DNA from 3 places in the Paraburkholderia sp. BR10923 genome. Region 1 is predicted to be linked to each of the others. Evidence: predicted binding sites of a transcription regulator. Region 1 holds the regulator's gene; each other region holds the start of a gene.

Region 1 (4,931 bases):
ACCAGCCTTCGGGCTGTCCGGATGCCGTCGAGGTCCATGGTGAAGCGAAGCGTCCGAGCGGCGCGTCGGATTCGGATGCCATCATCGCTGCCCTCCAGAGGACAGCATAGGATTGCCAGGCGCGGTTGCAAACCGTCGAGCGCGTCTGCCACCGTATCGAGCTCGCGACGGCCCGCGCTTGATCTGCATCAACAGCCTCGCCCGCCGGGCCCATAGACTCCATTTGACGACGGGCGCGAGCCCGCTTGCGCCCGTTTCCCACGTTCTGTCACGGAGCTTTGGCGATGAGCTACAAAAGCATTCTCGTTCACCTCGATACGAGCGTTCGTGCACATCCGCGTCTCGAGATCGCATTGCAGCTCGCACACCGCTTTCATGCGACGCTGACCGGCCTGTTTTCGACGTACGTGCCGCCGCGGCACGCGTTCTTCGTGATGGCCGGCACCGCCGACTACTATGCGGAGCACGAGCGCCTGCGCCACGAGCGTGCCAGCGCGCTGGAGCGGCTGTTTCGCGCGGAACTCGCGCGCGCGAACGTCGACGGCCAGTGGATCGCCGCGAACGGCTATGCGAACGACGTCGTGCCGCCCTATGCGCGGGTCGCCGATCTGATCGTGCTCGGCCAGCCCGACCCGACCGACCCGGACGCGTTCGTCGCCGAACAGTTCGTCGAGCACATCGTGCTGTCGGCCGGGCGGCCGGTGTTGCTGGTGCCGTCGAGCGGCACCTTCGCGGCGCCCGGCCGCCACGCGCTGATCGCGTGGGACGGCAGCCGCGAAGCGACCCGCGCGATCCACGACGCGCTGCCGTTCCTCGCGCACGCGGCCAAAGTGACGCTGCTGACGGTTCATTCGTCGGCCGATCGTCCGCCGCAGGGCACGGCTGCCGGCGACGACATCGCACTCACCGTCGCGCGTCACGGCGTGAGGATCGACGTGCGCGAGCTGAGCGTCGCGGACCGCGCGCCGGTCGGCGACGCGCTGCTGTCGCAGGCGGCCGACCTCGGCTGCGACCTGATCGTGATGGGCGCCTACGCGCATTCGCGTCTGCACGAAGTCGTGCTGGGCGGCGCGACGCGCACGATGCTCGAATCGATGAGCGTGCCGGTGCTGTTGTCGCACTGAAGTGCGCGCTTAAGGAGCCCGCCATGTTTCACCGCCTACTCGTCGCGCTCGACGGCAGCGCCACGGCCTCGCGCGCGTTCGACGCCGCGCTGACCCTCGCCGCCGAATCTGGCGCCGAGCTGATGCCGCTGTACGTGATCGACGTACCCATCATCGCTTACGACGCGCCCGGCTTCGACCCTTCCACGATCGAGGACGCGTTCATCGAGGAAGGCAAGCGGATCGCGGCCGACGCGCAGAGCCGGATGAGCGCACGCGGGGTCAAGGGCACGGCCCGCACCGTCGAAGCCGCGACCACCGGCGAAGACGTCGCGCATCGCATCGTCGAGACGGCGCGCGAATGGCACGCCGATGCCATCGTGATGGGCACGCACGGCCGCCGCGGGTTTCAACGGCTGATGCTCGGCAGCGTCGCCGAGCGCGTGCTGCGCCGCGCCTGTTGCCCGGTGCTGATGATTCCCGCGCAGGCGAGCGGCGCGACGCGCGTCCAGCCAGCCCCGGACAGCGCCGACAGCGGACCCGCCTGAGCGAACTCGCCTGAGCCGCTAGAAACTGGCTCTGGGCGGCGCTTCAGGGCCGAGGGTGGGCTTGTTCGTCATGCCGCACGATCAGCACCGGTATGTCGGTCGACCGCACCAGCGACTCCGCGACGCTGCCGAGCAGAAAGCGCTGCACGCCACGGCGGCCATGCGTGCCCATCACGATCAGATCGGCCTGGATTTCGTCGGCGACGCGCGCGAGCACCGCCGACACGTTTTCGGCGTAAGCGTCGATCACCCGCACGCCGCCCGGCACCTGCGCCTCGCGCAACAGCTCGCGCGGGCCATCGAGCGCGCGGCTGGCGAAATCTTGCGCCGCGCCCGCCGGTTCCGGCTCGAAAGCCACGTCGGCATTGTCCGACCACTTGCCGTGCCCCACCACGCAGCAGGCTTCGAGCGTGGCGCCCGTCAGCTTCGCGAGCTTCAGCGCCTCGGCGAAGGCGCGCTGCGCGCTGGGACTGTCGTCGAGTGCAACCAGAATTCGTGCATACATGTCGGACTCCCTCTGAAAGCGCTGGCATGACCCGAAGTGGTGCCCTCGCGCGTTTGCACCGACAGTGTGAAGCGCGCCCCGCCACGCGGCTTGACGCAGGTCAACGGGCCGCCGCTCGGCGCCGCCGCTGCTGGACGACATCGCCAGCAACCCACTAGGAATAATCCTACAACCACTACCTGAACTCCTAGCACCGCTTAAAGCGCTGCCGATATGTTTCCAAGATTAGGTCGCCAATACTGGTTGGTATGGACACCGCCCCATCAGCCACCTTATCGAGAGTCTTCCTCGTCGACGATGCGGTCGAGGTCCGGCGCCGGCTTGCTTGCCTGATCGCGCTGATTCCCGGCATCGAAATCGCCGGCGAGTCGGCGGGCGTCGAGCACGCGTTCGACGACATCGTCGCGAGTCGCGCCGATGTCGCGGTGCTGGACCCGTGCTTCTCGGGCAAGACCGACCTCCTGCTGCTCGCTGCGCTAGCGCGGGTGCGGCCGTCCATCGTCAGCATCGTGCTGACCAATCATGACGCGACGGCGTTTCGCCGCGCGTGCGAAGCGGCGGGCGCCGACTTCTTCTTCGACAAGACCTCGGAGTTCGAGCTCGCCTGCCGCGCCATCGAAGCGATTGCCTATGCGCGTCGTGCGCACCGGGTCTGACCGCGAGGAGCCGATCATGCAAGTTGCCGCAGTCCGTGAACCCCGCCACGACGCGCCTCGCACCTCGCACGTCGTACCGATCCACGTCGCGCCCAGCACCGCGGCGGCACGCCATGCCGTCACGGGCTGCTCCACCTGCGCGATGCGCGCGATCTGCATGCCGCCCGAGCTGACACCGGACGAACTGAGCCGGCTCGATGCGTTGATCTGCGCGACGCGCTCGATCAAACGCGGCGACGCGCTGTATCGCGCGGGCGACGAGTTTCAAAGCATCTACGCGATACGCGCCGGCTCATTCAAAACCGTGGTCATGCATCGCGACGGTCGCGAGCACGTGACTGGCTTCCAGATTGCCGGCGACTCGCTTGGCCTCGACGGCATCGGCGAGGGCAAGCAGAATTGCGATGCGATTGCGCTCGAAGATAGCGTCGTGTGCATCATTCCGTTCGCGCAGCTCGAGGCGATCTGTCGCGAGATCAAACCGATGCAGCATCACATCTATCAGATGATGAGCGGCGAGATCGTGCGCGAATCGAGCCAGATGATGCTGCTCGGCACGATGACCGCCGAGCAGCGCGTCGCGACGTTTTTGCTGAATCTGTCGAAGCGCTTCAAGGCGCGCGGCTTTTCCGCGGCGGAGTTTCATCTGCGCATGACGCGCGAGGAAATCGGCTGCTTTCTGGGCATGAAGCTCGAAACGGTGAGCCGGATGTTCTCGAAGTTCCAGCGCGAGCACCTCGTCAAGGCGAACGGCAAAACGATCCGCATCGAAGATCCGGAACGACTGGCTCGGGTTTGAGCACCGGCGCGACGCTCGCCCCACGTTCGTTCGCGGGACATGCTGGGTGGAACAGGCGCTCCTGAACTGATATAACTCAGTGCGTTGCGGTACGCGACCTTGCGTGGCCGCCTGGAGGAGCGATGGGTCTATCGAGCGGCGAGTCTTCCTGCTTCACCAGTGCTGCGTCCGGGTCGGACGTGTCCGTCGAGGATCGCTATTTCATGTTGGTCGAGGCGGTGCAGGACTACGCTATCTTCATGCTGGACCCCGCCGGCCGCGTCACCAGCTGGAATCCCGGCGCACAGCGCATCAAGGGCTACACGCCCGAAGAAATCATCGGCCAGCATTTCTCGAAGTTCTATACCCCGGAAGACATCGCGGCCGGCAAGCCCGCGCGCGAACTGGAAACCGCCGCAGCCGTAGGCCGCGCCGAGGACGAAGGATGGCGTGTGCGTCGCGACGGCTCGCGTTTCTGGGCTAATGCGGTCGTTTCCGCCGTGCACGATGCGTCGGGCGCGCTGCTCGGCTTCGCCAAGGTCACGCGCGATCTGACCGAGCGCATGCGTCTCGCGGAACTCGAACGCGCGAGCCAGGTATCCACGCACGCGCACATCGCCCGTGAAAACGAGCAGAAACGGATTGCGCGCGAACTGCACGACGATCTCGGCCAACGGCTGACGGCGCTAAAAATGAGCGTCGCGCTGCTCGAAGCGAAGCTGAACAAGCAAGCCGACACTGAGCCGCTTGCGGCGCAAACGCGTGAGCTGCAACAGCAGATCGACTGGATGGCCGCTTCGCTGCGGCGCATCGCCGCCGATCTGCGCCCCCCGCTGCTCGACGACCTCGGACTGGCCGCCGCGCTCGACTGGCTGGCCGAAGACTTCACGAAACGCTACAACGTGCGCTCCAGCGTGCATCTCGAACCCGCCGAGCCGGTATGCGGCGAATTCGCGGCGACGGCGCTGTTTCGCATCGTTCAGGAGGCGTTGACGAACGTCGCGCGGCACGCCAAGGCGAGGCGCGTACGCATCGACATGACCTGCGCGGGCCCGATCGTATCGCTCGATATCGACGATGACGGCGTTGGTGTCGGGCTGGATCATGCGCAGGGAACAACTTCATTCGGGCTGCTTGGCATTCGCGAACGAGTGCGGCAGTTGCGCGGCAACGTGTCGTTCATCAGCTCGCCGGGCCATGGTTTCAGGATCTCGATCCAGATACCAGCCGACGCGCTCGTGTAGTGCTCCCACGCCGCCGCGCCCCGCTACCGCGGATTACTCCTCGGGCGCTTCCTCGCTCATCTGCTCGCGCATCAGCAACACCGGACAGGTCGAGAAA
Region 2 (4,931 bases), on a different contig from region 1:
AGCCGTCGGACGGGTTCAGGCGCCATGTGAACGCCGCGTTGCCGAATCTCGTGCTGTTGCGCGACCTGGTGATCGACACCAGCAAACAGCATCTGGATTCGCATGCGCAGAGCTTGATGCCGAAGTTGACTCCGCGCGAGCGCGAATGTCTGAAATGGACCGCGCGCGGCAAATCCACGTGGGAGATATCCCACATCCTGAGTTGCTCGGAAGCCGTGGTGAACTTCCACATGAAAAACATCAGGGCGAAATTCGGCGTGAATTCACGGCGCGCGGCCGCCGTGATCGCGGCCCAGCTTGGGCTTATTGACCCGGGTTGAGCAGCGCGGCCGCGTCGCGGCTGTACATCACGCGCTCGGCGCGACCAAGATCGGCGTCCGACACGGTTTTCATGAAGTAAAGGCCAAGCAGGATCGACACCGGCGCCGGGATCTCCGCACCCGACTCGAAGCGGCTCCCGCGCGACTGCGTGACGCCGAAGCGAGCCCAGAAACGACGCTGGCTCTCTTTTTTCTTCTTCCGGTAGGCAATGATCAGAACACGATCCACTGCCGAAGAGACCTCCGAGGGACGCGCCTGGAGGTGGGTTTGCGGTTGCCAGTGATTGTCGAGGAGTTCCATTTTGGACCCTTGTAGGTTGGGGGCGGATACGTGTGTGAATTTTGCGATACCCGATAAGCATCCACACCTATCCAGGTAGGTAGGTGGCGCAAAGATTCAGAATGCATAAGTTTTCCTGCGTATCTGGCAGTACCCGACACGCACAGGAGAACGTCATGCAAACCACGATCCGTATTGGACTCCGGCAGGAATTCGACAACGAACTGATCAACGAGATGTACCGGCTGCGCGCCCGGGTCTTTCACGGCCGGCTCGGCTGGGAAATTCCGACCATCGCGGGAATGGAGATAGACGGCTACGACGCGCTCGGGCCGTACTACATGCTGATTCAGGGCGAAGACGAACGGTTGCGCGGCTGTTGGCGACTGATGCCGACCGAAGGTCCGAACATGCTGAAAGACACCTTCCCGCAACTGCTGCATGGCGCGGCCGCGCCGGTCGGCCGACATATCTGGGAACTCAGCCGCTGGGCGATCGAAACCAACGGGGAGGAACAGTCTTTTGGTTTCACGGATATGACAATTCGCGCAATTCAGGAAGTGATGCGCTTCGCACAGCGCATGGGCATCACGCATTACGTCACGGTGACTACCACGCCGATCGAGCGCATGCTGCGCCGTGCCGGGCTCGATATCAGCCGGCTCGGGCCGCCGCTGCAGATCGGCGTCGAACGGGCCGTTGCGCTCGACGTCGCGGTAAGCGCGAAAACGCTGACCTCGCTATTCGGGCCGGTCGCCGACGCGGCTTGAGCCGCGCCGGAGCGTGGCCGCACCGAACTCACGACACCTTCACCCGCGCGCGCGGACTCAGGAACCGAACATCCGTTCCAGCGCGTTCTCGAGATGCGCGCGCATCGCGGCGCCCGCGGCCGCCGAGTCCTTGCGGCGGATCGCGTCGAGCACCGCCATGTGCTCGGCCTGCACCACCCGCTGCCGCTCCACCGTTTTGACCAGCGACAGATTGCGCGACAGGTTCATGCTGAACAGGATCTGTTCCTCGATGAACGACATCACCGTGATGAAAAACGGATTCTTCGACGCCCGCGCGACCGCCTGGTGGAACAGGAAGTCGTCCTTCGCGCCGATGCCCTGCGCCTCGATGATGCGCTCGAGCTCGTCCCACGCATGCTGGATCGCGGCGATGTCCTGGGCGTCGGCCTTCAGCGCTGCCTGCGCGGCCGCGCCCGCCTCGGTCACGATGCGAAACTCATAGCAGCGGCGGATATCGGACAGCGTTTCGAGCGGCGCGAAGCGGCGCACGTCCGGGTCGGGGCGCCGCGCGACGGTCGTTCCAGAGCCGTGCCGCGTCGAGATGATGCCGTCGGCCCGCAATCGCGCGAGCGCTTCGCGCACGGTCGGCCGGGACGTGGCGAAACGCTCCGCCAGCGCATGCTCGGTCGGCAACCGTTCGCCTTCCTTGTACTCGCCTTCGAGGATGCGGTTGAGAATGTCGCCGTAGATCTGGTCGGGTAAGCCCTTGGTTTTTCGATCGTTCATCAGCGGACTGGCCAGCTTGTCTGAATATGGCCTGATTGTAAGGCCAACCTTGTTCCAGCTTCAGCAAACTTATGCGGTTTGTAAGCATGCAAGGCCACTCGCGCGCGCCGCCGCGCCCGCCATTTCGTCCGCGCCCGGTCTGAATATTTGGCAAATGTTTGATTTACATCCTGGTCGAGTGCATCTTTTCCGGCAATCATCTAAGCTCCATTGGTATAAAAGATCAATAAAACCCCGCCGCGGCTAGCAATGTGGCAGACGCTTTTTTGACGTGGAGCCGATATGTACAAACGCATCCTTGTAGCGGTCGACGGCAGCAATACCTCGCGCCGTGCGTTCGAAGCGGCGCTCGAACTCGCCAAGTCGAATGGCGCTGTGCTGCGGCCGTTTTATGTCGTCGAAAATACGCCGATGTACTTCGAGGCGCCCGGCTACGACCCGTCGATCCTGCGCAACCGGCTGATCGAGGAAGGCCAGGAGCTGCGTGCGGAGTTTTCGAAAGTGATGGCCGAGCAAGGTGTGAAAGGCGACCCGGGGGTTTCCGAGGCTTCGTCGCTCGGCGATGTCGCCGAGATCGTGCTGCACGCCGCCGCCGAATTCAACGCAGACCTGCTCGTGATGGGCACGCACGGCCGGCGTGGCTTCCAGCGGCTGATTCTCGGCAGCGTCGCCGAACGCTGCGTGCGCCAGGCCACGCTGCCGGTTCTGCTGGTACCGTCCGCCGCGGGCGCCGACAAGCAACCCGTCTGACACGGTCATCATGCGCAAGACGGTGAGCCACGACGACATAAGCCGCGGCGGCTCGCCTTCCCACCTTCGTCGGGGCAGCACCGTCGCCAGGAAAGCGAGGCAGCGAACGCGTCACTTTGCCACCCGTTGAGGGTCATAACGGGTGGGACAATTTCACCACTACCAATAATCAATTGCGCGCAGAACATGCTGAATCCTACCGCTGTGCCCCGTTCCTCGACCCGCTCCGCCGGCTCTGCCGCGAGCGGCAGCCGCGAGTCCATGGCGGGACGCGCCACCGCACGCACCGCCGCGCGCTGCTCCAGTTGTTCGATGCGTCAGATCTGCATGCCGCAGGGGCTGTCGGCGGAGGAGCTGCCGAAGCTCGAAACGCTGATCTGCTCGGCGCGCTCGGTGCCGCGCGGCGAAGCGCTGTATCGCAGCGGCGACCGCTTTGACAGCATCTACGCGCTGCGTTCCGGCTCGATGAAGACCGTGATGGTCCACCGCGACGGCCGCGAGCAGGTCACCGGCCTGCGTCTTGCGGGCGAGCCGCTCGGGCTCGACGGCATCAGCGCGGACCTCCATGCGTGCAGCGCCGTCGCGCTGGAAGACAGCACGGTGTGCATCGTTCCATACAGTGCGCTGAAGCAGCTATGCCGCGAAATCGGTTCGATCCAGGAGCGCATGCACAAGCTGCTGGGTGCGCAGATCGTCAGCGAGGCCGCGCAGATGATGGTGCTCGGCTCGCTGTCCGCCGACGAACGCGTCGCCGCCTTCCTGCTGGACGTGTCGCAGCGCAATGCGCAGCGCGGCTACTCGTGGTCGGAATTCAACCTGCGCATGACGCGCGAGGACATGGGCAGCTACCTCGGCATGACGCTCGAAACGGTCAGCCGCACGCTGTCAAGATTTCAAAAGCGTGGCCTGATCGACACGCGGGGCAAGCATATTCACATCGTCGATCTCGAAGGCTTGCGGCAGGTCTGAGCGGCTGGCCGGGGCTGAACGGTCGCGCGGTTCGTCTTGGCACGCCGTCTGCAAGGGGGTAAAGTTTTCAGACCGCCCCCACGGCGACCGTGTTGCATGGAGACCCGGCCCCAATGAATCGCGACCCTGCCCCGCATCATCCGCTCGTGCAGCGCCTGCACGACGCGCGTCAAGTCACTGATGACCTGTTTGCAATCGTCAAACCCGACTACCTCTATGAACGGCCGATCCGCGAGCGTCACCGGGTCGTGTTCTATATCGGCCATCTCGAAGCGTTCGATCGCAATCTGTTCGACCAGCGTCTGTTCGATCTGCCGGCTTTCGCACCGGAACTCGACCAGCTGTTCGCATTCGGCATCGATCCGGTAGACGGCGGCTTTCCCACCGATCAGCCCAGCGATTGGCCGTCGCTCGACGCCGTGGGCGAGTATGCGATGCGCGCGCGCCGCCAGATCGACGCCGCGCTCGACGAACTCGGCAACCCGGTGGGCGATGAAGCGGCCGTGCAGTTGCTGAACGTCGCGATCGAGCATCGGTTGATGCACGCGGAAACGCTCGCGTACATGCTCCATCAGTTGCCGCTCGCGCAGAAAAACACCGCATTGCGCGAACCGGTGGTGACGCGCACGGAGCGGCGCGACGGGTTATCGTCGATGGTCCGCGTGCCCGCCGGCACGACCGTGCTCGGCATGCCGCGCGAGGCCGGCCGTTTCGGCTGGGACAATGAATTCGGCGAGATGGGCGTGGAGGTGCCCGCGTTCGAGATCGATCGATACATGGTCACGAACGGTGCGTTCCTCGAGTTCCTCGAAGACGGCGGTTATCGCGAGCCGAAGTGGTGGTCGCCGAAAGACTGGGCGTGGAAGGAAGCGGAGTGCATCGAGCATCCGGCCGGCTGGTCGCAACGCACGTCGGAAGACGGCCGCACCGCATGGACGCTGCGCACGATGTTCGACGACGTGCCGTTGCCGCTCGACTGGCCCGTCTACGTGAGCCACGCCGAAGCGAGCGCCTACGCGCGCTGGGCCGGCAAAGCCCTGCCGACGGAGGCGCAATGGCAACGCGCGGCGCACGGCGCGCCGCACGCGGCATCGG
Region 3 (4,931 bases), on a different contig from region 1:
CATTGGTTTTATCGCGACGCAGTTCTCGATCGGACTCGGCTTTCTCGTGGTCGGCGCGGTGTTCTTTTTGAGCGGCGCGACTGCATTGTTCGTTCCTGACCGGCTATACGATACGCAACAGTGAATCCATAGCGACCATGACGAGATGATGTCGTGTCAAAGAAATGCCCGGGACCCGGCGCTAAATCCTGGTCGCCGGATTACCTGGGCACCAGGATGAAGCACTACTCGTTTCCGGCGACGATGTTGGAGATGGTCCAGTTGTTCGTCGTTACGAGCACATAATCGCCATTGACGCCTAGCCATTTATGCCCGCGCGGCGGCGCATTGAGGCCGTGTCCGCGCCAGTCGTCCATTATGAAATTGTAATGACGGTATTCGGTCGGCACACGTTGGCCTTTGTGCCAGTCACGATGCGGAATCGACGGCATCACCTGCTGACGGCCAGTACCGGCCATCTGGCCGCCCTCGTCCTGCGGCTGCGGTCCAGCCGCAATCGCGAACGCCGACACCCCGGCAAACGACAAGGCGACGAGTTGCGCAACAAAGCGATTATTCATGTTCGAACCTCCGTGCGGTGGAAGAAAGCTCCGGGCATTCACGTGATTGACGTGAAAAGTAATCGTCCAGCTACTCGCAGATTCATTAACTCGAACTTCATTGCAGCGATCGCTGGTCTATCGAACGTGATCCTCGCAAATCGCGAGATGCCAAATTCGATATTTCAGGCCTGCCTCTAAGTCGTTAAAAAGTATAGTAAAAGGAAGTTCGACTTCAAGCCGGACCGCCTGGCGGCGGCGCACGCGCGCGCGGCGCTGTCGCTCGCCACTTCAGCGAGCGGGGCGGCATTCGCCACTCACCGTCAAATCGATCCGCGTGGCTGATCAATAGTCGACCGCATCGCGAATGATCGGGCAGGTCATGCAGTGACCGCCGCCACGTCCACGGCCCAGCTCCGCACCGACGATCGTAATCACCTCGATGCCCTGCTTGCGCAAAAGCGTGTTCGTGTACGTGTTGCGGTCGTATGCATAGACGACGCCCGGCGCCGCGCACACGAGGTTCGCACCACTATCCCACTGCGTGCGCTCGCGCTGATAGTCGCTGCCGCCCGCCTCGACTACGCGCAGATGCTTGAGCCCGAGCGCCTCGGCGACGACATCGGTGAACGGCTTGTTTTCGGCGTGCAATTCGACGCCGCTCGGATGACTGCTCGGCCGATACGAATAGGTGCGCGTCTTCGCCATGAAGTCCGGGGCCACCAGCACGCAATCGCGATCGGCGAACGTGAACACGGTATCGAGGTGCATCGCCGCGCGAATCTTCGGCATCGCCGCGACGATCACGCGCTCGGCCGCGCCCTTCTTGAATAGCGTTGCCGCCAGTTGACTGATGGCCTGACGCGAAGTGCGCTCGCTCATGCCGATCAGCACGACGCCCTTGCCGATCGGCATCACGTCGCCGCCTTCCAGCGTGGCGAGACCGTGATCCTGGGTCGGATCGCCCCACCACACGTTGACCTTGCCCGCGAAGTCGGGGTGGAACTTGTAGATCGCCGTGGTCAGGATCGTCTCTTCGTGACGGGCCGGCCAGTACAGCGCATTCAGCGTGACGCCGCCATAGATCCAGCAGGTCGTGTCGCGCGTGTACAGCGTGTTCGGCAACGGCGGCAGCAGATATTCGGTACCGCCCGCCGCTTCCTTCGCAACCTCCAGCGCCTTGCCGCCGTGCGCTTCCGGGAAGTCGTGCGTGGATAGCCCGCCAATCAGCGTTTCGGCCAGCTTGCGATTGTCGAGCCCTTCCAGATAGCTTCTCAATTCATCGATAAAGCCGAGGCCGACCTGATTCGGCACCACCTGGTTGTCCAGAATCCATTTCTTGCCTTCGTGCACCGCGACCGTTTCGGAGAGCAGATTGTGCATCTCCACCACTTCGACGCCACGGTCGCGCATCTTCGTGACGAAGTCGAAGTGGTCGCGCTTCGCGTTCTCGACCCACAGTACGTCGTCGAACAGCAGTTCATCGCAATTGCTCGGGGTAAGACGTTGATGCGCGAGCCCCGGTGCGCAGACCATCACTTTGCGCAACTGCCCGACTTCCGAGTAGACGCCCAATTCACCCGCTTTCGCGTCCGTGTTCGCCATGATGACCTCCTGAATATCAGTGGTGACCCGCTCTGTTCAATCTGATGTCGTTAGATTGTGATCCTTCCGGTTACGAGGGCGTAGATGCCGATGATTGCGCCAATGACGATGACGGTAAAGATGAACCAATCGGAAATGATGAAAACGTTCTTGCTCTGCTCTCGTCGCGCCCAAAAATAAAGTGCTGTGCCGGGCGCGTACAGCACCGCGGCAAGCAGAATGAATTTCAGGCCGCCCGCGAAGATCATGAATGCGGTATAGATCACGGCGATCGCGGCCATGATCAGGTCGCGCCGGCGCTCGTCGGCGCGAAGGTCGTAACCGTCGCCGCGATTCGCGTTCATGCATCCGAACACCGCGACGAGCAGGTACGGAATCAACGACATCGCGCTCGTCAGATTCAACATCAGCGCGAATGCATCGCGCGAGAAGTACGTGCTGATGACGAGCAACTGCACCACGATGTTGGTCAGCCACAATGCATTAGCCGGCGTCTTGTTGACGTTTTCCTTGCCGAAGATCGCAGGCATGTCTTCGGTCCTCGCCGCCGAGAACAACACTTCGGCGCAGATCAACGACCAGGCCAGATAAGCGCCGAGCACCGAAATCAGCAGACCTATGCTGACGAAAACGGCTCCCCAGTGACCGACCACCGCTTCGAGCACCGCAGACATCGACGGCTGCCGCATCGCCGCAATGTCCACGCGCTCGAGCACCGCATAAGGCAGCATCGTCACGAGCACCATCAGCGAGGTGACGACGACGAAGCCGAATATCGTCGATTGCCCGACGTCGGAGCGCTTCTTTGCATAACGGGAATAAACGCTCGCCCCTTCGATGCCGATAAATACGAACACGGTGACCAGCATCGTGGCCCGCACCTGCTCGAAGATATTGCCTTCGAGACCGCCGCCGTAGAGGTTGGCCTGGAACAGGTCCATCCGAAAGCCGAACAACAGGATCAGAATGAACACCAGAATCGGAATGATCTTGGCGACCGTAACAATACTGTTGATGAAGGCCGCCTGCTGCACGCCTTTCAGGATCATGTAATGAAATAGCCAGATGCCGATCGAAGCAACGACGATCGCGACGACCGTATTACCCTCGCCGAACACCGGAAAAAATGCGCCGAGTGTCGACTTGATCAGCACCCAGTAAGAAACATTGCCGATACAACTGCTGATCCAGTAGCCAAATGCGGAAAGAAAGCCCGGATAGTCGCCAAAACCCGCTCTCGCATACGCGAACACGCCGGCGTCCAGTTCTGGCTTTCTTTCCGCCAGCGTCTGAAACACGCGCGCCAGCATATACATGCCCGTGCCCGCAATCAGCCATGCGATCAGGGCGCCCAGCGGACCGGTGGCGTCGGCGAAGGTACGCGGTAGGGAAAATATCCCGGCTCCGACCATGCCGCCAACGACCATCCCGGTGAGCTGCACTTTTGAAAGCTTTTGTGGAGTGGACGCCATTCGGATTCCTTTTTAGTGACCCAACCAGGATCTGTAATCAGATTCGAACGAAACGTGTCTCTCGGCCAATCTTGCTGTTGATCAGCCGCGTTACTCTGCAACCACCACACGAAAAGAATGGTCTGTCCGCTGACGTTTGTCAATTTATCGCCGCTCGCATCGATAAGTCGCATTCAATATCGATGATTTAACAATAATGCGACGTGTCGCATCACCAACGCGGTTTTCTCGAATGATGGGAATCGCTGAAGCGAGCTGAAAATGTGGTCGCTCAGAACTACTGATAAGCAGTTGAGCGACAGCTCGGAATGACGCGCGAACGTCATCAATGGTCCAAACCCGATGACGATTTCGCAGTGGCGGGTTTTGGGTCCAACTATGACTCGCGCAACTTCCTCAACGTCAGCCGCGCTTCGAGGCCGCCGCCAACGCGGTTGTGCAGCGTGAGCGTCGCGTCCATCGAAAGCGCGAGTTGCCGCGCGATCGCGAGCCCCAGCCCCGTGCCGCCTGTTTGACGATTGCGCGAATCTTCGAGTCGCACGAACGGCTCGAACACCGTCTCCAGCGACTCGGCCGGAATGCCGGGACCGCGATCGAGCACCGACACGGTCGCCTCGCCATCGTGCAACGCGCCGATCTCGATCTGCGCGGCGCCGGCGTACCTCAGCGCGTTATCGACCAGATTGCCGACGATGCGCTTCAACGCCTGTGGACGCAATCTCAGCGACTGGCCGAACTGGCCCTGCAGCGACACTTGCTGACCGGCGTCCACGTAATCGCAGACGAGGCTATCGAACAGTGCATCGGGATCGATGCGGCGCGGCACTTCGGTCGTGCCGTGCATCGTGCGCGCATACGTGACCCCTTCCTTTACCAGCGCCTCCATTTCCTGCAGGTCCTGGCGCAGCTTCGCGGCTTCGCTGTCGTCGTCCATCGTGTCGACGCGCAGACGCATGCGCGTGATCGGCGTCTGCAGATCGTGCGAAATCGCCGCGAGAATCTGCATGCGCTCGGTCATGTACGTGGCGATCCGATCCTGCATCGCGTTGAACGCGCGCGCGGCGCGCGCCACTTCGGACGGACCGGCTTCGGGCAGACGGTCGGCCTTCAGGTCGGGGCCGAGCGTGTCGGCCGCGACTGCGAGCTGATTGAGCGGGCGCGTCGCGAGCCGCACCGCCAGCCAGCAGCAGGCGCCGAGCACGAGCAATTGCAGCGTCAGCACGAGCGGCAGCCAGCGCGACAACGGTGCGCCGGGCATCGGTCGCAGGTCGATGGTGAGCGGCGTGCCGTCGCTCAGTTTCAGGTGCACCTGCAG

Evidence for each region. The regulator FNR, encoded in region 1, switches genes on or off when oxygen is low (the NO sensors DNR and NnrR bind a similar motif). The targets are predictions, from matches to a motif close to TTGATNNNNATCAA.
Region 2: AB3X94_RS26250 (universal stress protein) is a predicted target of FNR. The motif match lies at 2,276-2,289, and genes of this name have one in related genera.
Region 3: AB3X94_RS22930 (basic amino acid/polyamine antiporter) is a predicted target of FNR. The motif match lies at 3,746-3,759, and genes of this name have one in related genera.

The regions. Positions count from the first base shown of each region.
Region 1 is NZ_JBFPKO010000023.1:99,266-104,196, reverse strand. It holds gene AB3X94_RS32205 (polyketide synthase) at 1-85, opposite strand, end outside; gene AB3X94_RS32200 (universal stress protein) at 285-1,124, shown strand; gene AB3X94_RS32195 (universal stress protein) at 1,148-1,651, shown strand; gene AB3X94_RS32190 (universal stress protein) at 1,695-2,156, opposite strand; gene AB3X94_RS32185 (response regulator) at 2,405-2,812, shown strand; gene fnr (fumarate/nitrate reduction transcriptional regulator Fnr) at 2,829-3,611, shown strand; gene AB3X94_RS32175 (PAS domain S-box protein) at 3,734-4,834, shown strand; gene AB3X94_RS32170 (universal stress protein) at 4,868-4,931, opposite strand, start outside.
Region 2 is NZ_JBFPKO010000016.1:77,213-82,143, reverse strand. It holds gene AB3X94_RS26270 (LuxR family transcriptional regulator) at 1-320, shown strand, start outside; gene AB3X94_RS26265 (hypothetical protein) at 304-621, opposite strand; gene AB3X94_RS26260 (acyl-homoserine-lactone synthase) at 777-1,370, shown strand; gene AB3X94_RS26255 (FadR/GntR family transcriptional regulator) at 1,428-2,117, opposite strand; gene AB3X94_RS26250 (universal stress protein) at 2,400-2,867, shown strand; gene AB3X94_RS26245 (helix-turn-helix domain-containing protein) at 3,180-3,836, shown strand; gene AB3X94_RS26240 (SUMF1/EgtB/PvdO family nonheme iron enzyme) at 3,950-4,931, shown strand, end outside.
Region 3 is NZ_JBFPKO010000012.1:162,434-167,364, forward strand. It holds gene AB3X94_RS22915 (MFS transporter) at 1-124, shown strand, start outside; gene AB3X94_RS22920 (RcnB family protein) at 225-560, opposite strand; gene arcA (arginine deiminase) at 885-2,144, opposite strand; gene AB3X94_RS22930 (basic amino acid/polyamine antiporter) at 2,195-3,616, opposite strand; gene AB3X94_RS22935 (ATP-binding protein) at 3,993-4,931, opposite strand, start outside.